3 regions of the Sphingomonas sp. NFX23 genome follow, and region 3 is predicted to be linked to each of the others. Evidence: riboswitches for the same ligand, from Rfam matches in the RefSeq annotation. Region 3 holds a riboswitch; each other region holds the start of a gene.
What was found. Region 3 has a riboswitch for cobalamin ahead of J4O76_RS12560 (HoxN/HupN/NixA family nickel/cobalt transporter). Riboswitches for the same ligand answer to the same signal wherever they lie in the genome.
Positions count from the first base shown of each region.

Region 1: another riboswitch for cobalamin. It lies ahead of J4O76_RS11950 (DUF1636 domain-containing protein); the one in region 3 lies ahead of J4O76_RS12560 (HoxN/HupN/NixA family nickel/cobalt transporter).
Region 2: another riboswitch for cobalamin. It lies ahead of J4O76_RS10370 (TonB-dependent receptor plug domain-containing protein); the one in region 3 lies ahead of J4O76_RS12560 (HoxN/HupN/NixA family nickel/cobalt transporter).

Region 1 covers NZ_JAGEKH010000004.1:211,530-221,940, reverse strand. Annotated here, with positions in the region: gene J4O76_RS11970 (cobyric acid synthase) at 1-164, shown strand, start outside; gene cobS (adenosylcobinamide-GDP ribazoletransferase) at 144-875, opposite strand; gene J4O76_RS11960 (histidine phosphatase family protein) at 872-1,429, opposite strand; gene cobT (nicotinate-nucleotide--dimethylbenzimidazole phosphoribosyltransferase) at 1,441-2,454, opposite strand; gene J4O76_RS11950 (DUF1636 domain-containing protein) at 2,451-2,858, opposite strand; cobalamin riboswitch at 3,031-3,224, opposite strand; gene cobO (cob(I)yrinic acid a,c-diamide adenosyltransferase) at 3,416-4,015, opposite strand; gene J4O76_RS11940 (NAD(P)/FAD-dependent oxidoreductase) at 4,076-5,692, shown strand; gene J4O76_RS11935 (peptidylprolyl isomerase) at 6,048-6,725, opposite strand; gene J4O76_RS11930 (UBP-type zinc finger domain-containing protein) at 7,095-7,400, opposite strand; gene J4O76_RS11925 (FAD-dependent oxidoreductase) at 7,397-9,055, opposite strand; gene J4O76_RS11920 (FAD-containing oxidoreductase) at 9,052-10,411, opposite strand, start outside.
Region 2 covers NZ_JAGEKH010000003.1:595,806-606,216, forward strand. Annotated here, with positions in the region: gene J4O76_RS10345 (TonB-dependent receptor domain-containing protein) at 1-800, shown strand, start outside; gene alr (alanine racemase) at 903-1,928, opposite strand; gene J4O76_RS10355 (ABC transporter ATP-binding protein) at 1,978-2,757, opposite strand; gene J4O76_RS10360 (FecCD family ABC transporter permease) at 2,748-3,716, opposite strand; gene J4O76_RS10365 (ABC transporter substrate-binding protein) at 3,895-4,695, opposite strand; gene J4O76_RS10370 (TonB-dependent receptor plug domain-containing protein) at 4,692-6,590, opposite strand; cobalamin riboswitch at 6,708-6,923, opposite strand; gene J4O76_RS10375 (TonB-dependent receptor) at 7,339-9,402, opposite strand; gene J4O76_RS10380 (DUF4126 domain-containing protein) at 9,451-9,915, opposite strand; gene J4O76_RS10385 (hypothetical protein) at 9,914-10,093, shown strand; gene J4O76_RS10390 (SDR family NAD(P)-dependent oxidoreductase) at 10,077-10,411, shown strand, end outside.
Region 3 covers NZ_JAGEKH010000004.1:351,371-361,781, forward strand. Annotated here, with positions in the region: gene J4O76_RS12560 (HoxN/HupN/NixA family nickel/cobalt transporter) at 173-1,222, opposite strand; cobalamin riboswitch at 1,405-1,619, opposite strand; gene J4O76_RS12565 (S9 family peptidase) at 1,681-3,789, opposite strand; gene J4O76_RS12570 (prolyl oligopeptidase family serine peptidase) at 3,786-5,849, opposite strand; gene J4O76_RS12575 (cytochrome P450) at 5,889-7,262, opposite strand; gene J4O76_RS12580 (SDR family NAD(P)-dependent oxidoreductase) at 7,367-8,146, shown strand; gene J4O76_RS12585 (choline dehydrogenase) at 8,381-10,000, opposite strand; gene J4O76_RS12590 (TetR/AcrR family transcriptional regulator) at 10,058-10,411, opposite strand, start outside.

The DNA.
Region 1 (10,411 bases), 140 kb from region 3:
GGCTTGCCGAGCAACGCGCGGCGTGGCTGGCGCGGCTCGGCGTCGACGCGGTCGGACCGGACCATGCTGCCTCGATCGATGCGGCGCTCGACGCGATCGCCGCGACGCTCGAACGTCACCTCGATCTCGATGCGATGCTCGCCCTAGCCCAGCGCGCCGGCTGACGCACCGACGATGGCGAAAGCGAGCAGGACGCCCGTCTCGACAAGCTCGATCCCCGCCCCGTGCGCGTCTCCGGTCACGCCCCCTAATGTACGCCGCAACCACGCAGCGACGGCCAGTATCAGGAGCGGAACCGCCAACAGCGCGGGAACCGCGACGGCAGCCAGCGCCAGCAGGAGCCCCCAGCCGACAAGGTCGCGCGATCGGACTGCGCCGGCGACCGCAGCGCCCAATCCGCCTACCCGCATCGGCGGCAACAGCACTGCCCAGGCCAGCGGCCCCATCCTCGACGCAAACGGCACCAAGATGATGAGCCACCACGCCGTCAGCCCGACCGCGTGCAGCAGCACGAGCTTGGCGGTCATCTGAGCGACGATCGCGACGACGCCGAAGCTGCCGATATGCGGATCGGCCATCACCGCGAGCAACCGCGTCCGATCGCCATGCGCCGCGCCCAGCCCGTCGGCGAGATCGGCCAGCCCGTCGAGGTGCAATGCGCCCGTGACGGCGATCCACGTCAGCAACGCGGCGCACGCCCCGGTCCAGGGGTCGATCGATGCACCTGCCCGTCCCGCCGAGGCGACGAGCACGCCGATCGCCAGTCCGACGAGCGGATAGTATCGGATCGCCGCGGCAAAGTCGGGAGCCCCGGCCTCGACGCGCGGCATCGGCAGGCGCGTCAGGAAACCGAACGCGACGACCAGCCGCTTCACGTCGCCAGCCCGACGATCTGCACCGTCCGATCCGGCTCCGGCCAGATCCGCAACGACACAAGCGCGGCATAAGGCAGGTCGAACGCCCATGTCCGGCGACGATCGAACCCACACAGGTCCGCGAGCGCCGCCCGGATAGCGCCACCGTGCGTGACGACCAACGTCGGCACCGACGGAAGTACCGCCAAGGCATTGCCGACCCGGTCCAGCAACGACGACCATCGCTCACCGTCCGGCGGCGGAGCAGCGTCCGGATCGTCGTGGAACCGAGCGAAGGCCGCCGGATCGATATCGGCTGGACGCATTCCGTCCCACGCTCCGAAGTCGAGTTCGCGCCACCGTCGATCGACCTCGCCGACGATGCCCCGCACGCTGCCGATCGCCGTCGCGCAATCGCGAGTACGCTTCAGGTCTGACGACACGATCGCGGCAACCTTCAGCCCTGCGGCTCGCCGGACGCACGCCGCAACGCCGGCCTCCGTCACCGGATCGTCCGTTCGCCCCAGCAACAGGCCTTTGCGGACGGGCGCGCCATGCCGCATCAGGTACAGCATGTGCGAACCGGTCACGCGACGGAGACCCCTGCCTCGGCAAACGTCGCCATCTCGTCATGCGTCGCCAGCGCCGCGCGGACGAGCAACGTCGCCACCGCCGCGCCGCTCCCCTCGCCTAACCGCATGCCCAGCGACAACAGGGGATCGAGGTCCAATGCCCGCAACAATCGCGCATGACCCGGCTCGGCCGACACGTGGCCGGCAAGACAATGCGCGAGAATATCCGGGCACGCAGCGGCGATCGGCGAGACCGCGGCACAGCATATGAAGCCATCGAGCATGACGGGTACGCCTGCGAGACGCGCAGCTATGACCGCGCCTGCGATCGCCGCAAGTTCACGACCGCCAAGCCGGCGTAGCGTCTCGAACGGCGTGCTCAGTGCGTCCCGGTGCAGCGCCAGCCCGGCCTCCACGGTCGCGATCTTGCGGGCCATGCCGTCGTCGTCGACTCCGGTACCGGGCCCGACCCAGTCGCGTGCCGATCCATCGAAGCTGGCGAGGCACAGCGCGGCGGCGGAGGTCGAGTTGCCGATCCCCATCTCGCCGAGCACGATCAGATCGGGTGCGTCCGCAACGACGGCGGCGCCCGCGTTGATCGCCGCGAGGCATTCCTCCTCCGACATCGACGGGGCGACGGTGAAATCGATGGTCGGCCGGTCGAGATCGAGCGGGACGACTCTGAGATCGAGCCCCGCCGCGCGCGACAGCGCGTTGATTGCCGCGCCGCCATGTTCGAAATTGGCCACCATCTGCGCCGTGACGGAGGCCGGAAACGCACTGACGCCGCGATCGACGATGCCGTGATTACCCGCGAAGATCACCACCCGGCCGCGATCGAGCCGCGGGCGTTCATGGCCCTGCCAACCGGCCATGAAGACGGCAATCTCTTCCAACCGCCCGAGCGAGCCCGGCGGCTTGGTCAGTTGCCCCTGCCGCGCCACTGCCGCCGATCGAGCGGCTTCGTCCGGCTGCGGCAACGCGCTCAAGGATGATAGAAATGCCCCGGCTGTCGGAAAAAAAGTCATTCCACGACGAACCCGGCAGGCGGCGTGCGGGTGATGAAATGGCCCTTCACGCCCTGCGGCCATTGTTTGAACGGCACCTGTCCGAACGCACTCTCGCCGTAGAGCCGTGCGTAATCCAGGATCGCACGGGCAGCGTCTTCGGTCGGCTCGAAACGGCCTAGCACATAGCCGACCTTGGCGGGTGCGCGCAGATGGATGGTGCAGAAATCCTGGCACGCGAACAGGCACGGCATTTCCTGCACGGCTACGTCGGCATAGGCGGGATCGCTCGCCTGCACTGCCTTCAGCGCACTGACCAGCCGCGCGCCGCCACGCTGGCCCTGCTCGTCGTCGCGCGCGTCGGCGGAATGGCGGCACGTGTTGCACGCGACCACCGCGACGCCGTCCTCGACCGGCTTCAGCATGTCCGTTCCCGGACGATCTTGGAATGATGTGTACTTGGCATAGGAACCCCTTCGGACAGTCGGTCCCGCACCGCGCAAAGGGCGAGAAGCGGACGCCTCCTGCCTTCGCGCGACGCGAAGCGATGTCGTCGCTCGGGGTGTTACCCGTCCGTTCGGCGCACCCTGGCCGGACGAAAGACGACCGCGACGGGCAGGTCTCCTGGCTCGCGGGTCAACGCCGTCCGCGCCGCCTTCTCGGGAACATCCCAATGGCATGAGGCACAATGGCTCGCCGCGTACAGTTGCAGGGGCAGCCGGGTGTTTCCCGTTCCCATTTTCATCCCCCTCGGCGTGAGCATCGGGGGAACCTGTCGCGGGCGAAGCGATAGGCGGGAGGAAGACCCGGCGCAAGACACGGCTACGTCGGTCAGAAGTCCGCCAGCCGTCCCCACGCCCTCCCGTCATCCTGACGAAAGTCAGGATCCAGGGTAACGGGCGGCAGCCTTCGTGGCTCTGGGGCCTGACTTTCGTCAGGATGACGGACGGTCCTCGTAACGGACCGTAGAGTAGGAAGCCGCCTAGAACTCCACGCCCGCCTGCGCCTTCACGCCCGACCGAAACGGATGCTTCACCTGCGTCATCTCGGTCACGAGGTCCGCCACCTCGATCAACGCATCAGGCGCGTTCCGCCCGGTCACCACGACATGCGTCATCTCCGGCTTCGCCGCCAGCACCGCCAGCACCTCGTCGACCGGCAGATACTCGTAGCGCAACACGATGTTCAGTTCGTCCGCCACCACCATTGCATAGGACGGATCGGCGATCATCCGCTTCACCTCGTCCCACGCCTCACGCGCCACCGCGATGTCGCGGGCGCGGTCCTGCGTGTCCCAAGTGAAGCCCTCCCCCATCGGCTTGAACTCGCACAGCGCGGGGAACGCATCGAAGATCGTCTTCTCGCCGGTCGCCATCGCGCCCTTGACGAACTGCACCATGCCGACCTTCCGCCCATGCCCGATCATCCGCACCGCCATGCCGAACGCGGCGGTCGACTTGCCCTTGCCCTTGCCGGTGTGGACGATGATCAGCCCCTTCTCGATCGTCTTGCTCGCGACGATCCGGTCCTGGACCTCCTTGCGCTTGGCGCTCTTGGCATTCTGTTCGTCGTCGGTCCGCATGATCAAGTCCTCTCGTCCTCCCGATGGCGGATCGCGCCGCGCGGCGCTAGAGCGACCGACATGCTCCGCATCACCGACCTCAAGCTGCCGCTCAACCACGCCGACGAAGCGCTCCCCGCCGCGATCCGCGACCGCCTGCGCGTTACCCCGCGCGACCTGATCCGCTACACCATCGCCAGACGCGCGCACGATGCCCGCGACAAGATGGACATCCAGCTCGTCTATTCGGTCGATGTCACGCTGAAGAACGAGGACACCGTCCTCACCCGCTTCCGCAAGGATCGTCACGTCCAGCGCACGCCGGATACCGGCTACCGCTTCGTCACCAAGGGCGGCGCGAGCTACACCGGCCCCCGCCCGGTGGTGGTCGGCGCGGGCCCATGCGGGCTGTTCGCCGGCCTGATCCTCGCGCAGATGGGGTTCCGCCCGATCATCCTCGACCGCGGCAAGGTCGTCCGCGAACGCACCAAGGATACCTGGGGTCTCTGGCGCAAAAGCGTCCTCAACCCCGAATCGAACGTCCAGTTCGGCGAGGGCGGCGCCGGCACCTTCTCCGACGGCAAGCTCTGGAGCCAGATCAAGGACCCGCGCCACTTGGGCCGCAAGGTCCTGACCGAGTTCGTGAAAGCCGGTGCGCCACCCGAAATCCTCACCGAAGCGCATCCGCATATCGGCACCTTCCGTCTCGTCACGATGGTCGAGAGCATGCGCGAGACGATCGAGGCGCTCGGCGGCGAATACCGCTTCTCGACGCGCGTCGACGGTCTCGACATCGTCGAGGAGGCCGGCACTCGCCAGCTTCGCGGTCTTCATCTCAGCACCGGCGACTATCTCGAAGCCAACCACGTCGTCTTCGCGGTCGGCCACAGCGCGCGCGACACGTTCGAGATGCTGCATGCCAAGGGCGTCTACGTCGAGGCCAAGCCGTTCTCGATCGGCGTCCGCATCGAACACCCGCAATCTTGGATCGACGAAGCGCGGTTCGGGCCGTGCGCGGGTCACCCTGACCTCGGCGCGGCGGCGTACAGCCTGTCGCACCACTGCAAGAACGGGCGCACGGTCTACAGCTTCTGCATGTGCCCAGGCGGCACCGTCGTCGCCGCGACCTCAGAGGAGGGCCGCGTCGCGACCAACGGCATGAGCCAATATTCGCGTAACGAACGCAACGCGAACTCGGGGATCGTCATCGGCATCGACCCCGAGCGCGACTATCCCGGCCACCCGCTCGCCGGGATCGAGCTGCAACGCCATTGGGAATCGCGCGCCTATGTCGCCGGCGGCTCGAACTACAAGGCGCCCGCGCAACGTATCGGCGACCTGCTCGCGGGGCGCGCGTCGACCGCGCTAGGCTCAGTGATCCCGTCGTACAAGCCGGGCGTCCATATGACTGACTTGTCGGAGTGCCTGCCCGAGTTCGCGATCTCTGCGCTGCGCGAGGCTTTGCCTGCATTCGGACGCGAGATCCCCGGCTACGACCATCCCGACGCGGTGCTCACAGGGGTCGAGACGCGCACCTCGTCGCCGGTCAGGATCACGCGCGGCGATGATTTCGTGAGCCTCAACACGGCGGGGCTTTTCCCGGCCGGCGAAGGCGCAGGCTATGCGGGGGGTATTCTTTCCGCCGCGGTCGACGGCATCAAGGTCGCGGAAGCGGTTGCGTTGAGCCTCACTGCCTAAGCCGTTTCGTTCCCCCTCGAAGGCGGGGGGCCAGGAGCCACGAATACCTGCATTCGTTACCCTGAGCTCGCGCCTTCGCGGTAGAACAGAGGGTTGTGGCAACTGACTTATGACCCTGCCAAGACAAAACACCACCCCGGCGAAGGCCGGGGCCCAATTGGGGGATGCCGCTAACTGAGGCCGAGCATCGTTACTCCGACCTTTCCAATTGGACCCCGGCCTTCGCCGGGGCGGTGCACGTCGACGGCGACCGAGTTTGCGACAGAAGCCTGCAATGGGACCAACGCTTCCTCGGACTAGAGTAAGAGTCGCACAGTCCACGTGCTAAGCAAGGTCCAGATCGCCCTCCAGCCCCTCACTTCCGCGGCTGCGGCCTCGTCTCGATCAGCCACGCCCGCGGCAGCCCCGTCGGCTTCACCACCCCATCCAAACGCCGAGCACTCACCAGCGCGACACGCTTCAGGATCATCTGGTCCTTGAATGCATCCATCCCGCCGCCGGTCGGCTTGGCAAGGATGCGCTTCACCACGTCCATGCCCGCGACGACATGCCCGAACGCCGCATAGCCCGGATAGCCCGCGCGCGCGTCCATCGCCGGCGCCGGCCCGACTGTGATGAAGAAATTCCCGCCCGCCGACGCCGGCGTCATCCCGCGCGCCATCGAGATCGTCGCGTCGAGATGCTTGATCCCGGTCATCGCGGTAGTCTCGAGTGGAAACGGCGGCAGGATCCGCCGCGCATCGGTGCGGATGCCGGCCTGGATGAAGCCGAGCTTCGGCGCGGACTTCTGGCGGCTGGCGCGGTAGAAATCGGTCCCGTCGAACCGACCGTCATCGACATAGGCGAGGAAATTCGCGGTGGTCTTCGGTGCGTGGCGGGCGTCGAGCGCCAGCAGGATCGGCCCCTCCGACGTGACTAGGCGGACGCGAACCATGCCTGGTTTGGGTCCCGGTTCGGCGTGCTGTACCTGCCGCCTCGCCGGCTGCGCCGTTCCCGCAGTCGCCAAGGCCGCAATGGCTACGAAGCCCATCATCAAACGCCGCATTTCGATCACTCACGCCTTTACCGATTGGCGGCGGCTACCTGTCCGTATGTGGTGAGGCAAGCGTGGAGGAATATGTGACGTAGCGCGGCACGATAGCAGCGCTAGCTCGAAACCGTGCGGAGTTCCGATTAATCAGCATGACGGACGCCTCGTTCCTAGGCACCTCCCCGGCGGAGGCCGGGGCCCAGTTGGGAAACGTCGGTGATGTAGGTTTGCGCTTTGTCACTCAGGCCATGCCAACTGGGCCCCGGCCTTCGCCGGGGTGGTGTACCTGTGGCCAGTTCGTCCTAAACTTTCTTGCGCGCAGGGTACCTCATAGTGCCGAATCACACCGCTACGACCACAATCGCCCCCCCCTTAAACATAGCGCGGGATCGGCCCAACCTGCGGCGTCTGGTCCGGCAGATCCACCATCGTCTCGTCGACGAAACACCAGCCCCAGCCCTCCGGCGGGTCGTACCCCTCGATGATCGGGTGCCGTGTCGCGTGGAAGTGTGCGGTCGCGTGGCGGTGCGGGGAGTCGTCGCAACAGCCGACATGACCGCATTCGCGGCACAGCCGCAGATGCACCCACTCGCTGCCGATCCGGAGGCACTCCTCGCACCCCTTCGCGCTCGGCGTAACGTCGCGGACCGTATCCATATGCGTGCAACCGTAGCTCATTCCGCGTGCCTTTCCGCCATGTCGGCCAAAACCGTATGGATCTGCGCGACCACCGCAGCGCCTTCGCCGACCGCCGCCGCGACGCGCTTGGTCGAGCCGGCGCGGACGTCGCCGATCGCGAACACGCCTGCGCGGCTCGTCTGCAACGGCAGCGCGGCGGCGCCGGTGACGATGAACCCCTTCTCGTCCGTATCGACGCAGCCCTTCAGCCAGCCCGCGTTGGGGTCTGCGCCGATGAACAGGAACAGGTGTCGCATCGCGCACCGCGTCTCCGCGCCGTCGCTGCGTTGGCGGAAGATCGCCGCCGTGAGCCCGGTTGCGCGCTCACCCTCCAGCCCGACGATCTCGGTGCCGACGCGGATCGTCACGTTGAGCAGCGCGGCGATGCGGTCGATCAAATATTTCGACATCGTCGCGGCCAGCGGGCGGCGGACGATCAGGTGCAGGTGCTTCACGCGCGGTGCGAGGAACACCACCGCCTGCCCGGCCGAGTTGCCGCCACCGACCAGCGCGATCTCCTCGCCCTCGCACAACCGCGCCTCGATCGGCGATGCCCAATAGGATACGCCGGCGCCTTCGAACTCGGCAAGGTCCGGAATGTCCGGCCGCCGATACCGCGCGCCCGATGCGACGATCACGGTGCGCGACTGAACGCGTCGATCGCCCGGCAGCTCGAGCGCGAGTGGGTCACCCGCGGGCCGATCCTCGTCGCAATCGAGATGTTCCACGGTCAACGGGATTGCGATCTCCGCACCGAACTTCAGCGCCTGATTGAATGCGCGCCCGGCCAAGGCCTGCCCCGAAATGCCGGTCGGGAAGCCCAGGTAATTCTCGATCCGCGCCGACGCCCCCGCCTGCCCGCCGATCGCACGCTCGTCGAGCACGATCACCGACAACCCCTCGGACGCCGCATACACCGCCGCCGCCAGCCCCGCCGGCCCCGCACCGACGATCGCGACGTCGTACACGGTGTCGGGATCGAGCTCCGGCGTGATCCCGAGGCAGGCCGCGACCTCGATATCAGACGGCCTTTTGAGCACCGTACCGTTGGGACAGACCACGAGCGGCAGATCGCTCGACGCGACACCGGTCCGCTCGACCAGCGCACGCCCCTCATCGTCCGATGCCGCATCGAGGACGATGTTCGGAAAGCCCGATCGCGTGAGAAACCCCTGTAGCCGGACGACGTCGGGACTGTCCGGCAGGCCGACGATCACCGTCCCCCCGCTCCCCTGCTCGATCAACCCGACGCGGCGCAGAATCAACGCGCGCATCACGATCTCGCCGACGTCCGCCGAGCCGACCATCAGCGCGCGCAGATGCGCCGGATCGAACGGCAGCGCGGTACAGCCTTGGGGTCCGGCAGTGCCGCCCGCGATCGTCGGGCGTCCGGCAAGCTGGTTGACCTCGCCCGTCAACTGCCCCGGGCCGTGCGTGGTGATCGGTGCCTCGTGACTGAGCCCGTCGCGACGGACGACGTCGATCGTTCCTTCGAGCACGAGCCATGCCGCGACGCCGTGCTCGCCGATCGCATAGACCTGCTCGCCGGCGGCAAACACGCGCGCCGGACCGCTCGCAAAGCGCTTTGCCGTCTGAAGCTGTTCCGCGTTGAGCACCGGGAACATCTGGTGATCGCGCGCGCCGGGATCGCTCATGTCTGCGCCACTGGTTCGAGCCCGAGCAACAGCGTCGGGATCAGTTCGGACACGGTCGGATGGATCGGAACCGCCCAGCGCAGCGCGGCCACCGGCTGGTCGGCGTTCATCATGTCGAGGATCCCGTGGATCGCTTCGTCGCCACCGGTGCCGAGGATCGCCGCCCCCAATATCCGCTGTGTTTCCGCATCCGCCACGATCTTCATGAACCCCTTCGTCTCGCCTTTTTCGACCGCGCGCCCGACGCGGGTCATCGGCCGCTTCGAGACCAGGATCGGCCGCCCGGTCTTCTCCGCCTCCGCCTGCGTCATCCCGACCCGGCCGAGCGGCGGATCGGTATAGAGCGCATAGCCGACCAGCCGCTGGCTCAGCGTCCGGTCGTCATGATCGAGCAGGTTCGCCGCAACGATCTCGAAATCATTATACGCCGTGTGGGTGAACGCGCCGCGCCCGTTGCAATCGCCCAGCGCCCAGACCCCCGGCACATTGGTCTGCAGCATGTCGTCGACGGTGACATAGCTCTTCGCGTCGGTCGCGATCCCGGCGAGATCGAGGCCGAGGTCGTCGGTATTGGGGCGCCGGCCAACCGCGAGCAGCACGTGGCTCCCGATCACCTTCGGATCGCCCGCGCGGCAATCGACCGATACCGCAACGCCGTCCGCATGACGCGCGAAGGCGATGCAGTTCGCGCCCGTCCGCACCGTGATTCCTTCATCTTCCAATATGCCGCGCACGGCGTCCGACACATCGGCATCCTCGTGCGCAATCAGCCGTTCGCCGCGCTCCACCACGGTCACCGCGGCGCCGAATCGGCGATACATTTGCGCGAACTCGAGCCCGACATAGCTCCCGCCGACGACGACGAGATGCTTGGGAACCTGCTCCAGCGCGACCATGTCGGTATTGTCGAGATGCGGCACGTCGCCGACACCGGGCATGTCGGGCACGATCGCCCGCCCGCCGACGTTGAGGAATATGCGCGGCGCGGTCATCTCCTCACCGTCGACGGCGATCGTCCGCGGTCCGGTGAAGCGGGCGTGGCCGCGCAGGAAGGTGAGCCCGGCCATACCCTCGAGCCAGCGCTCGTTGCCCGATCGCGCGTCCATCACGACCTTGCGCGCACGCGCCGCAACGGCGGGCATGTCGACCGTGACATCGCCGGTCGCGATGCCGAAATCCGCCGCGCGTCGTGCCAAGTGCGCGGCATAGGCACTCGCCACCAGCGTCTTGGTCGGCATGCAGCCGGTATTGACACAGGTTCCGCCGACCAGCTTCCGCTCGATCAGCGCGACCGTCATGCCCGCGGCAGTCAGGCGGCCTGCCAGCGGTGGTCCGGCCTGCCCGGCACCGATGATG
Region 2 (10,411 bases), on a different contig from region 3:
CTGGCGGTTTCATCCTCCAGCCCAGCATCATCCCGGGCCTTACGCTGTCGGTCGATTACTACAACATCAAGATCACCAACGTGATCTTCGCGCTGGCGCCACAGACGATCATCAACCAGTGCTACGACAGCCCCAGCGGCATCAACAATCAGTATTGCGCGGCATTGACGCGTAATCCCAACGGCACCTTCGCCGGTCAGACCGGCGTCACCAACGGTGGCGCGCAGATCTCCTTCCCGGCGACCGGGCAGTCGTTCCTGTCGGGTCCATTCAACTTTGCCAAGCAGAAGACATCCGGTGTCGATGCCGATCTGAGCTATAGCCATAACGTTGGCGGTGCGAAGGTAACGTTGCGTGGTATCGTCAGCTACCTGATCAACCGCGACAACTATACCGACATCAACACCCCAAGCTTCATCGACCAGCAGAAGTTCGAAGTCGGAGATCCGGAATGGTCGGGTTCGTTCACGGCCAATGTCGACTTCGGTGTGTTCGACCTTAACTACAACTTCCGTTACGTCGGCAAGCAGACAGTCGCCGCCGAGTATGAGACACAGAACTCGGTCCAGGGTCGCCCGGCTCGGGATCCCGACGCGTTCCCGTTCACCTTCTACCCGGATGTGACCTACCACAACATCCGCGTCGGTGCGGACGTCACGGACAAGTTCCGCTTCTATGCCGGCATGGACAACGTGTTCGACCGCCAGCCCCCCTACGACATCACCGGCACGACCGGCGCGCAGGGCATCTACGAGAACGTCGGCCGCTTCATGTACGCAGGCTTCGAAGCCAAGTTCTGATCCGCCGATCTACCAACTGAAAAGGCCGCTCCTTACGGGGCGGCCTTTTTTTTGCTTGGAGCAAGTCCTGATGCCGGCCTGCGGTGCCGCATGATGCGCTTGTTAACGCCAAACTCGCGAATAGCGTCCGCCAAGACTGGTCAACAGTTCGTATTGCGACATCCCCGATACCGCGGCTGCATCGGGCAGCGCGAAATCGAGCGCGAGCCATGTCCCTTCGTGCACTGCTGGTACACTCGTCACGTCGATGGCCACGAGATCCATCGATACGCGACCGATAACGGGCATCGCGATGCCGCCCGCCGATGCGGTTCCACAGTTCGAAAATCCGCGGAAATAGCCGTCGGCATAGCCTAGATTGAGGATCGCCACCTCGGTGTCGGCCGGCGCCGTCCAGATCGCGTTATAGCCTACCGTTTGTCCCGCGCGTACGCGGCGGCACTGGAGGATTTGCGCTTCGATCGTGACCACGAACTTGATCGCATCCGCCAGGCCGGCGCGGGGGACCCCGCCATATAGCGCCAGCCCAGGCCGTGTCAGGTCGAACGCATAGCCGTTGAGCGCGATGCCGGCGGAGTTGGCGAGACTCATGCGCTTTGCCGCCGTCGCGCCCGCAAGCGCAGCGAACCGGTCCCGCTGCTCCGCGTTCATCGGTACATCCTCGTCGGCGCAGGCGAGATGGCTCATCAGCGTTTCGATCTGGAGGCCATCGAGCAGACCGGCCGCAATATCGTCCACCGACACGCCCAGGCGGTTGATGCCGGTGTCGACCATGACGTCGCATGCGCCACCGCCAGTCCCTTTCCAGCGCGCAACTTGTGTCGGGGTGTTGAGGACCGGGCGGGCGAAGCCGGCGGCCGCGGCGGGCATGTCTTCTTCGCGGACGCCGTGGAGGACGGAGACGGTCAGGCCCAGCGGCGCGAGTTCGGCGGCTTCCTGCCAGTTCGAGACGAAGAAGTCGCGGCAACCTGCGTCTGCCAGGCGGTTTGCGACTTCGATCGCGCCGAGACCGTAGCCGTTCGCCTTCACCGCGGCGCCGCACGCTGCGGTGCCGCTCATGCGGTCGAGCGTGCGCCAGTTCTGGACGAGAGCGTCGCCGTCTAGGCGCAGGCGGAGGGGGGCAGGAATATCGATCACCCGGCGCGGGATAGTGCCACGGGCGCGGCGCGTCGACCGTCTATGCTGCTTCGATGCGTCCGACCGGCACGAGCAGGCGGCGGCCATCGTCTTCTAGGGAGGTAACGCGGACCCCAAATACGCGGCCGAGCGTGTCGGCGGTCATGACCTCCGCGACGGGACCAAACGCGACGACGCGGCCATCGGCGAGCAGCAGCGCGTCGTCGGCCGCGCGCTGTGCCTGGACGAGGTCATGGAGGACGATCGCCACCCCTGCCCCGCCGAGCGCATAGCCTCGCAGGCGGGCGAGCAGGTCGATCTGGTGCGACGGGTCGAGGCTCGCGAGCGGTTCGTCGGCGAGCAGCCAACCTGGCTCGCCCGCCAGCACGCGTGCGAGCAGGACACGCGCCCGTTCGCCGCCGGAGAGTTCGCCGACCGGGCGATCCGCGAGATGCTCGGTCTCGGTATCGTGCATCGCGCGGTCGACGGCGGCATGATCTTCGAGCGATGGAGCAGCATGCGCGCCGAGGTGCGGCAGGCGGCCAAGCGCGACGACATCGCGCGCGACGATGTTCCAGTGCACCGTTGCGTCCTGCGGGAGATAGCCGATCGCGCGCGCTCGAGCGCTCGGGTCCATCGCGGCGACGTCCTGCGCGTCGAGGCGGACGCTGCCGGTGCTGCGGTCGACGAGCGCCGCGGCGGCTTTGACGAGCGTGCTCTTGCCAGCGCCGTTGGGGCCAAGGATCGCGGTGACGCGGCCGGGACGGAGGTGTACGGATACGTCGCTCAGGACAGCGCGCTTACCGAGCTTCACGCCCAAAGAGTCGATGATCAGATCCATGCGCGGCCTCGTTCCCTGACCAGCAATCCCAGGAAGAACGGCGCGCCGATCATCGCCATCGCAACGCCGAGCCGGATTTCGCCAGCGCCGGGTGTGAGACGGACGAGGCTGTCGGCAGCGAGTACGAGCGCTGCGCCGCCAAGTGCCGAGGGTAACAGCAAGGCGCTCGGGCGGTGGCCGAAGATCGGGCGTAGGAGGTGCGGCACGACGAGCCCGACGAAGCCGATCACGCCGGTCACCGCGACGCCCGCGCCGACAACTAGGCCGGTGCCCAGCACGACGAGCAACCGGACGCGACCCATCCGTATCCCGAGCGACCTTGCCGCCGCCTCGCCCAGTGCCAGCGCGTCGAGCGAGCGGCCTGTGAGCAACAGCAGCACCGCACCGACCACCATCGGCGGCAGCGCGAGCGTCACGTCGTCCCAGCCGCGATCAGTCAACGCGCCCATGATCCAGTCGATCACCTCGGCGACCGCATAGGGGTTCGGCGCGATCGAGATCAGGAACGCGGTCAGCGCGCCGGCAAGACTCGACAGCACCGTGCCCGCGAGGATGAAGGTGATCGCGCTCGGCGACCGCCATGTCAGCGCCGCGAGCAGCGCGACCGCACCGCCTGCGCCCAGCATCGCGGCGACGAAGATCGCGGGGCCGGAGCCGAGCCCGAACACGATTGCCGCGACCGCCGCCAGCGCCGCGACCGACGACACGCCGACGACTGCGGGGTCGGCGAGCGGGTTGCGGAGATAGCCTTGCAGCACCGCTCCCGACAGGCCGAGCGTGGCGCCGAGCGCAAGCCCCAGCACCGCGCGCGGCAGGCGGAGTTCGAGGATGATCCACCAGCGCGGGTCGCTCGAGAACCACGCGTCTAGCGGCACCCAGACCTTGCCGCAGCCGAGCGACAGGCTGAACAGGAGGACGACCAGGACGGCCAATACGGCAAGTTTCAGCGTGCGGGTCATCAGAGCGCCTCTTCGCCCGTACCGACCACCGCCACCACCCCGGCGAAGGCCGGGGCCCAATTGGGGGACAGTCGTGACAGCGCGCGGCAGGTCATTACTTCGGTCATCCCAATTGGGCCCCGGCCTCCGCCGGGGAGGAGCACGGGCGGTGAGCCGTTCGCGATTCTAAGCGCTCGCATCACAGCCCCGCCCGGATCGCGGCGAGGCGTTCGAGCGCAGGCGGGATGGTAGGCCCGCCGCAATTGATCAGGACGCGCGGGAAGACGGCTTGCGGCGTGTTCGGCAGCAGGCGGTGGCGCAGCGCGGTGCCGCGGCTTTCGCGTTCGGAAGCGATCACGACGGCGGGGGGCTGCGTCACGATCGTCTCGGCTGACAGCGTGCCGGTATGCGTCAAGCCGTAGCTCGCGGCGGCGTTTCGGAAGCCGACGCGCGTCATCATGTCGTTCAGCAACGTGCTCCCCCCCGTCGCGAGATCGCCGCTGATATAGAGCAACGCGCTCGGCGACCGTCCATCCTTGTGGCTCCAGCGGGCCACCGCGCGGTCGATCTCGGCATTGATCCGCGCGCCGCCCATCGGCGCTCCGGCAGCATCGGCGATCTGCGTGACCTGCGCCTGGCTCTCCGCGATCGAGTCGGGAATGCCGACGAGCAGCGTCTTCAGACCGGCCCGCGCGTACGCCGCCTGAGTCGCGGGCGGCGTGTAGGTGCTGGCGATGACGAGATCGGGGTGGAGCGCGATCACCTCCTCGGCGGTCCCCGCGATGCCGCGAAACCGGCGCGCGACGGCGAGCGGGATCGATGTCGCGGACGGATCTTGCGAATAGTGGCTGATCCCGGCGATCCGCGCGGGCGGCAGGATCCGGACCAGCACCGAATCCACGCACGGATTGGTCGAGACGATCCCCCCGCCACCGCCCGCTCCGGGGGATTGCGCGCAGCCCCCGAGCAGGAGCGCGAGGAGGATCGCCCCGCGCCTCACTTCAGCCGCAACCGTACGCCGCCATACGCCGCGCGACCGTAATTGCCGTAGCCCGCGACCGTCTCGTACCGCGAGTCGGTGAGGTTATCGACGCGGCCGTACAGTGCAATCTGGTCGGTGATCGGCATTTCCACGCGGACGCCCGCCAGCGCATAGCCGTCGAGTCGCACGGTGTTGGCGGCGTCGTCGAAGCTGTCGCCGACCATCGTCACGGTGCCGCCGACCGACAGCCCGAACGCGAACCGGTAATCGGCGTCGACGCTCGCGGTCTGCTTGGGACGGCGCGCGAGATCGTTGCCGAAATCGCTGCCGATCGAGCGGTTCTCGGTGTCGATATAGCTGTAGTTCGCGGTCAGCGTCAGCGCGTCGACCGGGCGCAGCGCCAAGGTGAACTCGACGCCGTCCGCCTCGGCGCGGGCGATATTGTCGTAGACGCCGAACGGGCGGTCGACGCAGATCGAACCGGCGGTCGTCTGCTCCGCCGGACTGCAGTCGCGGAAGTCGATCTGGTTGCGCGTACGCCGGTTGAAATAGGTCACCGCGACGCGCGCGCGGTTGTCGAGGAACGCCTGTTCGACACCGACGTCGAAGTTGCGCGCGGTCTCCGGATCGAGGCCGCGATTCCCGTAGTCGGAGAAGAGCTGGTACAAGGTCGGCGCCTTGAAGCCTTCGCCATAGCTCGCGCGGACGGTGGTTCCGGTCCGCAACGCCAGCGCGGCGTTCGCGCCGAACGTCGTGTGGCTGCCGAAATCGTCGTGGTCGTCGTTACGGACGCCGCCGGTGATCGTGAGGACGTCGAGCGGCTTGACGATCAGCTGGCCGTAGACGCTGGTGATGCCGGTATCCGCGAAGGTGAAGCCGTCGTTGAAGCGGCTGTTCTCGCGCTCGACGCCTGCGACGACGCGCACTTGGTCGAGGGGGCGGAAGTCGCCCTGATACTCGTAGCGTTCGCTGCGGCCGCGACCGATGAACGACGGATCGCTGCCGAAGCTCGGGTCGTAATTGTCGCGGTTGATGTCGGCGATCGTGAAGGCCACGCGGTTGTTGAACCGACCGTCGGCGAAGTTCGCATGTAGCCCCGCGTAACCATAGGCTTCGCGCGTCTTCGAATATTCGGCGGTGTCGACGAGCACGTAATCAGGGGCCGGGAAGCCGTCGATCGCGACGCGACTGTCGGCGAAATAGCCGCGCAGGTCGAGGCCGATGCCCGGCGCGAACTCGACGCCGACCCGCCCGGTTGCGCCATATTGGCGATAGCCGTCGCGCTCGGTGCCGCTGGCCGCCGACGAGATGCCGTCGGTGCGCAGATATCCGCCGGTCAGCGATCCGGACACCTGACCCGACTTGCCCGACACGCCCGCGCTCGCGAACACGCTGTCGGCATAGCCATATTCGGCGTTGGCGCGCGCCTGGACGCCTTCGGTCGGTGCGGCGGTGATGATGTTGACGACGCCGCCGATCGCCTGGCTGCCCCATGGCACCGAGTTAGGACCGCGCAATATTTCGATCCGCTCGACCGAACTCGACAGGAGGTTGCCGAAGTTGAAGCCGCCGCCGGTCGACGAGGGATCGTTGACGCGCACGCCGTCGATCACGACGAGCGTCTGATCCGCCTCGGCACCGCGGATGCGGACGCTGGTCAGCGCGCCGACCGTGCCGTTACGCGTGACGGTGACGCCAGGCGTGGTCGCGAGCAGGTCGGAGACGATGGTGGTCTGGCGGCGCTCGATCTCGGCGCGGTCGATCACGGTCACGGCCTGGCCGATCTCGCTCAGCGGTTGCGCAGCGCGGGTCGCGGTGACGACGATTTCGGGGGCGTCTGGGTTGGATATGGTCTGAGAATAGGCGGGCGATGCGATCGCCGCGGCACTCAGGAGAAGGAAGAATTTCGTCATTCGGCTGCGTCCTAACCAGAACCGCCAGCGACCATTCGCCGGGCGGCCAGACGTCTCTCGCTCGAGGAAACCCGGCTGGACCGGAGCACTCGTCCGCGCCGGACACCCGCCCGCGCAGTGGATCGACCGTGACAGGCAGGTCTCCTGGCTTCCGGGTCGCCGCGCCCACCCCACCTTCCCAGGCCGAGACCCAGTGGCATATCGGGGTGGCCGCTATCCGGTCACAGTTGCGGGTACAGCGCCGGTCTTGCGGATTTGGATCGTGACGACCCGGCCCGCGCACCGACTTCCCTTTTGATCCCGTTGCGGGGAACCCTTCACGTACGCGGCATTAGTCGTGCGCCAGGCACGGGTCAACGCGGGGCCTGCTGATCCTCCCCCGCCAGGGGGAGGTGGCTGGCGCTTGCCAGACGGAGGGGGCGGACACGGAAACGGGGGTGATCGCATGCCTCCCCCTCCGTCACCTTCGGTGCCACCTCCCCCTTGCGGGGGAGGATCGTAAGCTCCCTCACCGTCCACCGCACCACCCCGGCGGAGGCCGGGGCCCAGTTGGGGAATGTCACTAACTAAGCGCGGTCCGTCGTTACTGCGACCTTGCCAACTGGGCCCCGGCCTCCGCCGGGGTGGTGGCGTGTTAGTCGGGACGTCGCTTTCCCTCCGTTGTTCTCCCGCGAAGGCGGGAGTCCAGTCTGGGTCCCCGCCTTCGCGGGGAAACATGATGTCTTCGTTTTCCTTAGCAGAAAGAATATCACCGCCCGCCGTAGCGCAGCCCGACCCAGATCGTCCGCGGGGTGGCGCGCTCGACGATGTTCGCGCCGCTGACCCCTGCCTCGACCCGCTCGTTGAGGAAATTCTCGGCCCGAAACTCGGCAACCAGCGACCGCAGGATCGGCAACGCTGCATACGCATCGAGCGTCGTCGCAGCCCCAAGCACGCGCGTATTCTGGTCGTCGTCGAACTGCTGGCCGATATGCCGCACCGTCAGTGACAGCGTCGCCGCGTCGCGTCGCCAGTCGACCGTCCCAGAAACCTGGTCGCGAGGGGTCTGCGCCGGTCGCACGCCGTCCAGCGCAGCCGTGATCCCCGATCCCTCGACCTTTGAGTTCGTGTGCGACCACGACGCCTGAACACCAAACGGACCCGGCCGATACGCCGCATTCAACTCGAACCCATGCGCGCGGATCGCGTCGAGGTTCTGGCGAACGCGGTAGGTCGTCACCCCCGGCAACACCTGCGTCGGCGTGGTCGTCGTGACGTTCGCCACCGCATCCTTCAGCCGGTTGTAGAAATACGTCGCGGCGATGCTCACGCCCGGCGCAGGCGTCAGCGTCACCCCGCCCTCGACCCCGGTCAGCCGCTCCGGCGACAACAGCGCATTCGCCGCGGTCGCATCGTTGCCGACGCGAAACGGCCGATACAGCTCGTTGAGCGTCGGCAGCCGCCACCCGCGATACCCGGCCGCGCGCAGCGTGATCGCCTCCACCGGCTGATACGCTACGCCCGCCCGGCCGGTCGTCTCGCTGCCATCGCGGTCCGCATATCGAAGATTGGTCAACGCCGCGCCGCCGGCCAGCGGCCGTTCGGACAGATAGCCGCCGTCGATCGACCACCAGTCAACCCGGCCGCCAAGACTGAACGTGAAGTCGCCAGCAACCAAGCTCCCATCGGCAAACACGCCGGTTGTCGTCGTGCTCCCGCCGGCCTCGCGCCGCCGCGTCGGCACGGTGTTGACGAACGTATACAGCTCCTGCGTCTTGCCGCTGACATCGCGAACATCCGCGCCCAGACGCAGCGTGATGCTCTCGCCCAGCGGCGGAGCGATCTCGATCCGTCCGCCAAGCCCGGTGGCGGGCGTATTATACTGGTTCAGCGACTGGATCGCGGTCGTCCGCGCGGCGTTGATGCTGTTGAAGCTGCTCGCGAACGCGCGCGTTTGCAGATACGCCAGCGCCGAATACCCCCAGCGCCCGCGCCCGATGAGCCGGACGCTCGCGTCCGCGCCTTCGCTCTTGTTGTCGGTAAAGTCGCTCCCCCGGTCGCGCCGATCGGTGAACGCGCTCGCATTCATCTGCAATTCGGTCTTCGAGCCGATCCCGACGACGGTCCGCAGCGCGCCCGACGCCTGCTCGTACGGCGCGGCGCGATCGACGATTCCCCGGCTTTCCTCGACGGTCGGCGTGAAGCCGTCCCCGCGCGCATAGGCTCCGGACAAGGTCGCAAACCCAGACCCGTGCACCAGTGCCGCAGAGCCCTGTGCATCGACCGAATCCCGGCTGCCATACGCGACACTGCCCTGGAAAGGCGCCGCCTGGTCCGGCGTCGCGCTCTCGAGCTCGACCGTCCCCGCCAACGCCCCCGGCCCCTGATACCCGCTCCCGCCGCCGCGCGTCACGCGAATGCGCCCGAGCCGCCCCGTCGCATACGCCGGAAACGCGACCCAGCCGCCGAACGGATCCGCCTGCGGCACGCCGTCGAAGATCAGCAGCGCGCGACTGGAGGCATTGCCGCCGATCCCGCGCAGCGAAATCCCCTGGCTGGTCGGGTTGGCGCTGCGCGAGTCCGACCGACGAAACTGCTGGAGCCCCGCGACGTCGGCCAGCACGCTCTCCAGCCGATTGCTCGCATTCGCCTGGATCCGCGCACGATCGATAGTGACGACGTCGTACGCACGATCGCCGGGCGCATCGGCCAGCCCGCGCCCGGTGACGACGATGTCAGCCTGCTGGTCGCTAGGCGCGACAGTCGTCTGCGCGACCGCACCCCCGGACGAAATCAATACGAAGGCAAGCGTAGAGAGCGAGATACGGATCATCGCCGCCGCATGGCAGCTTTTCGGCCCGCCCGGAATACACGTCCGGCGTCAGGCCGCGCCAAGCTTCGCCGCGTTGCGCGCAATCGCCGCCGCGCCGCCAAGAACCACCGCATCCTCGACGAAACCCGTCGGCGTCTGGCCGTACTGCGACATCGCCGCCATCCGCGCACGCCAGCCCGGATAGGACGCGGCCACCGCCGTCAGTCCGCCGACCGCTGCACCGATCCACCGCTGCCGCCGCGGGACGAGCGACGCGCCCGCGATAGCCGACGTGACGAACCGCGCGGCCAGGCCGATCGCGACGATCCGGTCGGGCGCGGTCTTCTGCTTGTCCCCCGCCATCTCGCCGATCGCGAGCGCCAGCGCACCCGCCGCGACGACGGGATGCGACAGCAGCTTCGGCGCACCATTGTCGGCGGGCAATTCGTCACGAGCGGCAGCGATGGCGACCGCGGCGAGCGGCGTCATCGCGCGCTGGCCACCGACGAGGCCCATCAGGAAGGATGCGAGCATGATGATCTCCGGTAAAAGCAGGTTCGAGCGCATCAACGCACGCGAGACCGGCCAGGGTCCGCCGTTGGGACTGACCGGCGATCTCCTTGATTCAGCAAGGAAACCGGTACGCGCGTCGGTCGTTCATCGCGTTATCTCCCAAAGCTTCAGGACACAGATCGATGAGATTCGATGGTAAGATCGTAGTGATCACCGGCGCCGCCTCCGGCATCGGCGAAGGCGCCGCGCGTCGTTTCGCCGCGGAGGGCGCGACGCTCGTACTCGGCGACAAGGACGCGGACGGCCTCGCGAAGGTCGCCGCCAGCCTCGACGGCACGACCGTCGAAACGCTCGAAACCGACGTCTCTGACATGGCCGCCTGCGAGGCGCTGGTGGCGCATGCGATCGACAAGTTCGGCCGAATCGACGTGCTCGTCAACGACGCCGGCGTGGACCATCTCGGCAAGCTCGACGAGGGCGACCTCTCCGAATTCACCAAGGTCATCGAAACCGACCT
Region 3 (10,411 bases):
CGGTAGTTTTCGATGCTCCCCCGCGAGGGGGAGGTGGCTGGCACTTGCCAGACGGAGGGGGAGGACACGGAACAAACGTGATCGTCGTCCTCCCCCTCCGTCGCTTCGCGCCACCTCCCCCTGGCGGGGGAGGATCGAGAGCGCGTCGAGCTTGGGGAACAGAGGAGCTAGCTTATCCGTGCACGACTTCGATCTCGTCGAAGCGTTTCCAGCGGTAGATTGCGAAGCTCAGCACCCAGCAGAGCACGAACAGGCCGATGATCGCAAAGCCGAGGCCATTGAAGTTCTCGCCGAGTGCCGTTGCAACGTCCCATATGCCGCCGGTGAAGCCGAGCTTCGATCCGAGCAGCGCGAGCGTCTCGATCCCGCCGATTGCGATCGCGACGATCGCGGAGATCAAGGTGATGGTTATGTTGTAGTAGAGCTTACGGATCGGCTTCACGAACGCCCATTCATAGGCACCAAGCATAACGACGCCGTCCGCGGTGTCGACCAGCGCCATGCCGGTCGCGAACAGCACGGGGAGGACTAGGACGACACCGATCGAGAGACCGTCGGCGGCCTGGCTCGCTGAGAGGCCAAGGATCGCGACCTCCGTCGCCGTGTCGAAACCGAGTCCGAACAGGAAGCCGAGCGGCGCCATGTGCCAGCTCCGCGTGACCAGCCGGAACATCGGGCGGAACAGACGTGCGAGCAGGCCGCGGTTGCCGAGGAGGAGGTCGAGGTCCTCCTCGACATAGGTGCCGCCGCCGCGGACATGGCCGAAGGTGCGCCAGACCGAGCGGAGGATGATCAGGTTCATCGCGGCGATCGTGAACAGGAACACAGCGGAGATGACGGTCGCGACCACCCCGCCTACCTGCTTGAATGCCTCGAACTGCGACAGCGCATTGGCGGTCAGTGCGATCGCGACCGCCGCGATGAGCACGATCCCCGAATGGCCGATCGCGAACCAGAAGCCGACCGCGATCGGGCGCTGGCCGTCCTGCATCAGCTTGCGCGTCACATTGTCGATCGCCGCAATGTGGTCTGCGTCGACCGCGTGGCGCAGGCCGAGGCCCCAGGCGAGCAGCGCCGTGCCCAGCATCAGCGGTTGCGCGTGGAACAGCGAGAACGCCCAGCACCACGCGGCGATGTTGGCCGCGACCAGGCCTGCGAACATCCAACCGATGCGCTTTCGGGTCGAAACCCGCGTCGGTCGTTCCATCGTCAAAGTCGTCATGCACAAACCCCGCAGCGTCCGACGAGGACCGGGGCCTGCCGAAAACGGCCGGGCCATGCGACGACCGGACGCCATGAGCGGCCGACGCACGACACCGATGCGGCCCCCGCCACATGGTCGTCGCTCAGCCAGTGTCACGCAGGCGGCGTTCACCGTGCCTCGGCCACCCCCTGGACCGGGACAAGAGCGACCAGACGCCGGCAGGTCTCCTGGCTCGCGGGTCGCTGCTCGATGCACGCCTTCCCAGGTTTTCACCCAGTGGCTGCCCTCGCGAAAAGGGCTCGTGCGTCTCGCTCGCCGCTTACAGTTGCAGGGACAGCCGCGGCATGGGACGGCGAACCGTCCGCACCGCATTCCCAATCAAGCCCTTCCGGGCACCGACGCGATCACGGGAAACGGCTGGAAGCCGCGTCCCGCGTGTTCGGTACCCTGCTTCGGGTCGCGTGCCAACGGTCGCGCTACTTCGCGACACCAAGCTGTTGCAGCATGAACGCCTGCCATTCCGAATTTTGCCGATAGCGTTCGAACCGCCCGGACTTGCCGCCATGCCCTGCCTCCATGTTGACGCGGAACAGCAGCGGGTTCTTGTCGGTCTTCAGTTCGCGGAGCTTAGCGACCCATTTGGTCGGCTCGTAATATTGCACCTGGCTGTCCCACAGTCCGGTGCCGACATAGAGCGCCGGATACGCCTTCGCCTTGACGTTGTCGTACGGCGAATAGCTCAGCATATAGTCGTACGACGCCTTCTGCGCGGGGTTGCCCCATTCGTCATACTCGAACGTCGTCAGCGGGATCGACGCGTCGAGCATCGTCGTCACCACGTCGACGAACGGCACCTGCGCGATGATCAGCTTATAGTCGGCTGGCGCCATGTTCGCGACACCGCCCATCAGCAGCCCGCCCGCGCTGCCGCCCATCGCCGCGACGCGGTCCTTGGCGGCGTATTTCTGTGCGACGAGATAGCGGGTGACGTCGATGAAGTCGGTGAAGCTGTTCTTCTTGTTGAGCAGATGCCCGTCGTCATACCAGCCGCGCCCCATCTCCTGCCCGCCGCGGATATGCGCGATCGCGTAGATCACGCCGCGATCGAGCAGGCCGATGCGACCGGGGTCGACTGCCGGGTCGCTGGATATCCCATAGCTGCCATAGGCGTATTGGAAGAGCGGCGCGGTGCCGTCTCGCTTGGTTCCCTTGGCGTATACCAGCGACACGGGGATCCGCGTGCCGTCACGCGCCGGCGCCCAGACGCGTTCGGTGACGTATTTCGCAGGGTCGTAGCCTGGCACCGGTGCGACCTTCAGCACGCGACGCTCGCCGGTTTTCGCGTTGACCTCGTAGGTCGTGGTCGGCGTCACGAGCGAACCATAGGTGTAGCGGACCCACGGCGTCGCGGTCTCCTCGTTGACGTCGAACGACATGCGATAGGCGGGCTCGTCGGCGGTCACGGGCGTCGACTTGCCCGCGTCGTTCAGCACGCGGATCATGCGATTGCCGCCTTCGCGCTGGTCGATCGCGACGAAGCCGTCGAACGGTTTGAAGCCTTCGATGAAGACGGTGTCGCTGGCTGGCGTCAGGTCGCGCCACGCCGCCGTGCCTTTGGCCAGATCGGCGTCGGCGACGGTCACCAGCTTGTAGTTCTTCGCTGCCTTGTTGGTGCGGATGATCCAGCGGTTGCCAATGTGATCCGCGCTGTAGCGGAACTCGCGCGCACGCGGTGCGACGATCGTGAAGCTGGTCGGGGCGGCGGCGGGGGCGCAGCGCTGCTCGTCGCTGACCGTGCTGCTCACGCCGATGCAGACGAACTTGTCGTCGGCGGTGCGCGCGACGCCCATCGAATAGGTGTCGTCCTTCTCCTCGTACAGCAACCGGTCGCTGGCGACGGGCGTGCCGAGGACATGCGCCTTCACGCGGTAGCCGCGTAGCGTGACCGGGTCTTTCTCGACGTACAGCACGGTCTTGTTGTCGTCCGCCCAGACCACGTTCGGCTCGATGTTCGAGAGCGTGTCGGCGATCGTCGCGCCGGTCGCTAGGTCCTTTACCTTGAGGACATACTGGCGACGGCCGACGGTGTCTTCGGCCCAGGCGACGCGGCGGTTGTCGGGGCTCACTGCCCAGTCGCTCAGCGCGAAGAAGCTGTGGCCCTTCGCCATCGCCGGCTCGTCGAACAGCGTTTCGGCGGGCGCGGTACGGCTGCCCTTGCGGCGTTCGAGGATCGGGTAATCCGCGCCGGTCTGGAACCGCGAGCCGTAATAATAGCCGTTCTTCGGATACGGCACCGAGCTGTCGTCCTGCTTGATGTGCGAGACGGTCTCTTCGTACAGCTTGGCCTGGAGCGGCTTCAGCGACGCGAGTTGCGCGTCGGCATAGGCGTTCTCGGCGGCGAGATAGGCGAGCATCTCGGGATTCTTCCGCGTGTCGTCGCGCAGCCAGAAGTAATCGTCCTCGCGCGCACCGTTGGGCGACGTCACCTGGAACGGCTTCTTCGCGACGCGCGGCGGCTGGACCTGCGCAACCGCCGCGGTCGAGACCAGCGCGACGCCGGCGAGCATCATGTACCGCGCCGTCACTGTGCTGCTCCGGTCGCGACTGCGGGCTTCCGGTATCGATCGAACCAGGCGATGATCGCCGACGCTTTCGCCGCGGATTGCGACGGGCGAGCGGCGAGGCCACCGTGGCTCGCGCCCGGCACCTTCACGAGCGCGGTCGGCACGCCGCGGATCTGAAGCGCCGCGTAATATTGCTCGGATTCGCTGACCGGCGTCCGGTAATCGTCGCCGCCGACCACGACCAGCGTCGGCGTCTTGACGTTGCCGACCAGGCTGAGCGGCGAGCGGTTCCAATAGCTCATCGGATCTTCCCACGGCAGCTTGGTGAACCAGTAGCGCGAGGTGAACAGCGTGTTGTCCATCGTCAGCGCCTCGCTGATCCAGTTGATTACCGGCTTCTGCGTCGCAGCGGCCTTGAACCGGTCAGTCTTGCCGACGATCCACGCGGTCAGCAGCCCGCCGCCCGATCCGCCGGTCACGAACAGATTGTCCGGGTCGGCGGTGCCGTCCTTGATCGCCGCGTCGACCGAGGCGATCAGGTCGTCGTAATCGGCGGCGGGGTAGGTCTTGTCGATCAGGTTGGCGAATTCGGCCCCATAGGAGGTCGAGCCGCGCGGGTTGGTCCAGAGCACGGCGTACCCGGCGGCGGCGTACAGCTGCATGTCGGTGGCGAAACCGGGGCCGTACGCGGCGTTCGGACCGCCGTGGATTTCGAGGATCAGCGGTACGCGTTGACCGGCGACACGGCTCGGCGGGGTCGCGAGCCATGCGTCGATCGGGCGACCATCGGGCGCGGTCACCGCGATCTTCCGGACCTGTGCGAGCGCCTTCGATCCGGTCAGCACCGCGTTGAGCGTCGTTAGGCGGCGCGGCTTCCCGCCCGCCAGCACCCAGACGTCGGCAGGCGTGCTCGCATCGCCGCCGGTATAGGCGATCGTGCCGCCCATCGAGACCGAGAACTCGCCGCCGGTATACGGCCGGTCGAGCCCGCCGCCCGCGACGTTGTCGATCAGCGGCGTGACGCGGCCATCGATCCCGACGCGCGCGACGCGGCGCTGGCCGTGATCGTCGTAGCTCGCGTACAGGCTGCGACCGTCGGCGGACCACACCGCGTCCTCGATCGCCCGGTCGAGCGTGGCGGTGAGCGAGCGCGGCGAGGCGGCGTCGCGGTCGCCGACATAGAGCTGCGTGTTCTCGTAGCTGCGGCGCTTGTCGTCGAAACCGAGCCACGCGATCTTGCTGCCGTCTGGCGATACGCGCGGCTGCGCATCGGGGCCGTCGCGCGTGGTCAACATCCGCATCGTGCCGCTCATCGCATCGACCGCGATCACGTCGGAGTTCATCACCTGGCGGTTGGCGGCGGGGCCACGGATCGCGGCGAAGACGATTCTGCGGCCGTCGGGCGTCCATGACAGCGGGCCGCCATCGTCGAACTTGCCGTATGTGAGCTGCCGAGCCGCTCCGCCGTCGGCACCGACCACGAAGAGATGGTCGTAGCCCGGCTTCACATAGCCCGGCCCGTCGTTGCGGTAGTTGACCCGGTCGATGATCGTCAGCGGCTCGGCCCATTTCGCGCCCTCGGGCTTGGGCGGCTGCGTGCCGAGCTTGGTCCCCTCGCCTGCTACCGTCGCGATGTAGGCGAGCCTGGTCCCGTCCGGCGACCAGGCGAGCGCCTGCGGGTCGCCGGGGAAGCTCGTGACCCGTGCACTCTGCGTGCCGCCGATCCAGCGGACGAACAGCTGCGATCCCTCGCCGTCGCGCGCGGCATAGGCGATGCGCATACCATCGGGCGACCAGCGCGGGCTGCTGCCGTCGGTCGCGAACGGTGTCTGGCGACCGCTCGCGACGTCGATCAGCCAGAGCGAGGACTGCATCTTGTCGGTCATCACGTCGCCGGTGCGGCGGACATAGACGATCGTCTTGCCGTCCGGGCTGATCTGCGGGTCGGCCGCGATCGTCAGGCCGAACAGGTCGCTGCCGGTGAAGCTGCGCGTCGGGCCGTCGGGTATTGGTGCGGCCGGTTGTTGCTGGGCAAAGGCCGGCGTCGCCGCGAGCAGGAGGAGAGCAAGGGTCAAGCGCAACGAACGGCTCCTTCGAATGAACCGCGCGAGGATGACACACTATTGCGGGGTGGCAAGCGGTACGAACGTCACCGGCAAACCATCCTTCGGGCGCGGGATCGGGAAGACCTGCCACGCGTCGCCGCTGTCCGCTGCCGCCTCGATCCGGTAGCGCGTGAGCAGGTGCGCGATCAGCAGTCGCATCTGCATCGTCGCGAAGTGCAAGCCGATGCACATGTGTGCGCCGCCGCCGAACGGGACCCAGGCGAACCGGTGGCGGCCCTTCGACGCTTCGGGCGTGAAGCGGAGCGGGTCGAACTTGTCGGGATCGGGCCAGTGCTCCGCCATCCGGTGCGTATAGGTGATGGCAGTGTTGACGCTCGTGCCCGCCGGGATATCGAACCCGCCGAAGCTGAAATCCTTGAGCGCACGCCGCGGGATCGACGGGACCGGCGGCATCATCCGCAGCGATTCCTTGAACGCGTATTCGGTGAGGATCAGGCGATCGAGTTGCTCGGTCAGCGGCACATCCGGGTCGAGCGCGACGACCTCTTCGCGTAGCCGCTCCTGCCAATCCGGGTTGCGCGCGAGCAGCATCACCAGGCTGGTCGCGGAGGACGTGATCGTGTCGTGCGCCGCCATCATCAGGAAGTTCATGTGGTCGGCGATCGCCAGCGCGGTCAGCGGCGCGCCGTCGTCATCGGTCGCGCGGCAGAACTGCGAGAAGAAATCCTGGCCGTTTCCGGTCCGGCGCGCGGGAATCTCGCGCTCGAAAAAGTCGACCAGATACGCGCGCGCCTTCACGCCCTTGCGCATCTGCGTACCGGGCCAGGGTTTGCGGATCGGCGAGACGCTCGCCTGCACCTCGTCGACGAACGCCTGGTTGATCCGGTCCGCCTCCGCGCCGAGCGGCACGCCGAGGAAGCTGGTCGCGGCGAGATCGAGCGTGAGCTTCTTCACCACGTCGTAGAAGCGCAAGGTCTGTCCGGCCCAGCCGCCGATCGCGGCCTCGATCCCGGCATCTAGCTCAGTCGCATAATGCCGCATCGGCTCGGGCTTGAACGCAACCGACAACGCCTTCCGGTCGGCGCGATGCTTGTCGAAATCCATCAGCATCAGGCCGCGCGGGAACAGCATGTTGAGGAGCGGGCCCCAGCCCTGTTCGGACGAGAAGATCTTGTCGCGATCGAACAGCACCAGTTCGTTCGCGTCGGGTCCGAGCAAGTTCACGCCGGTGCCGCCGAGTGCGCGATTGCGATAGATCGGGCCGTATCGTGCGGCCATACCCTCGCTAAACGCGATCGGATCGGCCAGCAATTTGAAGGTGTTGCCGACAAACGGCAGGCCATTGCTGCCCGGAATATGATCGAGCGCACCCTTTGGCTGGCGCGGAAGCCAATGCGGGCTGGCGTTCTGCAACATGGCGTGGCTCATCGTCGGATCCTCAGCGACATGCCGGCTTGGCAAGCCTCGAATACCGGCATAACTAATGTTCTGCAACCGGGGCGCGGACCTCGGGGCTTTGACAGGAGAGATGCATGGACCTCGCAAACACTGCTGCCGTCGTGACCGGAGGCGCGTCGGGCCTGGGCGCCGCCACGGCGCGTGCACTGGCCGCCAAGGGGGTGAAGGTGGCGATCTTCGACCTCCAGGCGGACAAGGGCGAAGCGCTCGCGGACGAGATCGGCGGGGTGTTCTGCAAGGTCGATGTCACGTCTGACGACAGTGTCGATGCGGGGTTCGCGGCGGCGCGCGCGGCGCATGGCCAGGAACGGATCCTGGTCAATTGTGCAGGCACCGGCAACGCGGCGAAGACGGCGGGGCGGTCGAAGCAGGATGGCTCGATCAAGCATTTTCCGCTCGATGCGTTCGATCGGATCATCCAGATCAACCTCGTCGGCACGTTCCGTTGTCTCGCGAAGTCGGCGGCGGGGATGCTGACGCTGGAGCCGGGCGAGGACGGCGAGCGTGGGGCGATCGTCAACACCGCGAGTGCTGCGGCGGAGGACGGCCAGATGGGGCAAGCCGCGTATTCGGCGTCGAAGGCCGGCGTGGTCGGCATGACCCTGCCGATCGCGCGCGACCTGATGAGCGAGGGGATCCGGGTGAACACGATCCTGCCGGGGATCTTCGACACGCCGTTGCTGGCGGCCGCGCCGCAGCAGGTGCGCGATGCGCTGGCGGCTTCTGTGCCGTTTCCGAAGAGGCTCGGCCGGCCGGAGGAGTTTGCGGCGCTGGCGCTGACGATGATCGAATGCGGGTATTTCAATGGGGAAGACGTGCGTCTGGACGGCGCGATCCGGATGGCGCCGCGGTGATGGTTTAAAGAGCTGTCTTCACCTTTCCCACCCGGCCCGAGACATCGGGTACGGCAGTTGGTGAGGATGGTTGGATGCGGGATACGAGGAGACGCATCCTCCCCCGCAAGGGGGAGGTGGCTGGCTCTTGCCAGACGGAGGGGAGGAAAGGAAACGCCTGTTCCGTGTCCTCCCCCTCCGTCACCTCCGGTGCCACCTCCCCCTGGCGGGGGAGGATGCAAATACCGACCGCCCTCAAGCCGCCCTTGCCAGTTGCCGCCCCTTGATCATGTCCGCCGCCTTCTCCGCGATCATGATCGTCGGAGCGTTGGTGTTGGACCCGATCAGCGTCGGCATCACCGATGCGTCGACCACCCGCAGTCCTTGCAACCCCCGCACCGCCAAGCTCGCATCGACCACCGCCATCGTGTCGTCTGCGGTCCCCATCTTGCACGTCCCCACCGGATGGTAGATCGTCTCCGCGGTCCGCCTTACCCACGCATCGATCTCGTCATCGGTCTGGACATCCTCGCCCGGCGACAATTCCCCCGCACGGTAAGGGTCGAGCGCCGCTTGGCGTGCCACGTCGCGCCCGATCCCGACGCACGCGCGCATCACTCGCCGATCCTCCGCGGTCGCGAGATAGTTCGCAGCAATCACCGGATCCGCGAACGGATCGGCCGAGCGCAACCCGATCCGCCCGCGGCTCTCTGGCCGCAACTGGCAAAGGTGCAGCGTGAAGCCGTCCTCGGTCGCCTTGACCTTGCCGTGATCCTGCATGATCGCGAGCACCGCGTGGATCTGCACGTCGGGCCGCGACAGCCCCTCGCGCGAAGACACGAACGCGCCTGCCTCGAGGAACTGCTGCCGCCCCGCCCCCTTGCCGCGCAGCAGGTAATTGAGCCCGACCCCGATCATCCCCACGCCCTTGGTCATCGCGTACCCGGTCCGCAGCCCGCGCGATTTCCAGTTCATCACGACGTCGAGATGGTCCTGCAAATTCTCGCCGACACCGGGCAGCGCGTGCACCACGCCCACTCCCGCCGCGGTCAGCCGATCTGGATCGCCGATCCCCGATAGCTGGAGGATATGCGGCGACTGCACCGCCCCCGCGCACAGCAGAACCTCGCGCGTCGCCGTCACGCTCTCCGCGCGCGCACCCTTGTCGAGCACGTAATCGACACCGGTCGCACGTCCCTTGTCGATCCGGATCCGCGTCGTCCGCGCGCCCGTGACGCAGGTCAGGTTTCGCCGCGACAGTACCGGCCGCAGATACGCCGCCGCGGTGCTCCAGCGCTTCCCGTCCGCGACCGTCAGGTCGTAGCGCCCGAACCCTTCCTGGCTAGCGCCGTTGAAATCTTCAGTCACCGGATAGCCCGCCTGCCGCCCCGCTTCGACCAGCGCGTCGTAGAACGGGCTGTCGGACTCGCCGCCCGAGATCGTCAGCGGCCCGCCGCCGCCGTGCAGGTCGCACGCGCCGCGATGATGCCCTTCGAGCCGCTTGAAATACGGCAGCACGTCGTCGAACGACCAACCGGGCAAGCCCATCTGCCGCCACTCGTCGTAATCCTGCGGATGGCCCCGCGTGTAGATCATGCCGTTGATCGACGAGCTCCCGCCCAACCCCTTGCCGCGCGGCCACCACAGCCGGCGATCGTCGAGATGCGGCTCGGGCTCGGTCGAGAAGCCCCAGTTGCTCGCATTCTTGCTCTTGATGAGTTCGCCGACGCCGGCGGGCATTCGCACCAGCACGCCGTCGTTGCGACCGCCCGCCTCGAGCAGCAGCACGCTCACATCAGGGTCCTCGGTCAATCGCGCGGCGAGCACACAGCCGGCCGAGCCCGCGCCGATAATTACGTAGTCATACGTCTGCATGCCCGCATCCTCTTGTTCGCGCTCCGCTTTTTTACGGAGTCGCGTCAGTCCACTACGCTAGCGCTCGCACAGCAGTGTCAGCAATCCCTCGCGAACGACGCTGCGCTCAATCCCTTCGGCGGCATGGACCTGACTGAGGCCGATCGCCAACAGCGCATAGCTGCGAATCCCCGCTTCGGCAGGTTCGAACCCATGCGCCACGAGTTGCTCGACGAGGAACGCCATCACCGTGTCGTCATGCTCGCGGATCGCCGCGGCCACCCGCGCGTCGCTTTTCGCCCAGGCCCGCATCGCCAAGGCCAGCTGCGCCATGTCGTGGTCGCGAACATGATCCGCGAATGCGCGAATGCGCTCGACCGGTGGAAGCTCCGACGCGGACAGCGTGACGATCAACGGATCGATATGCGCTTC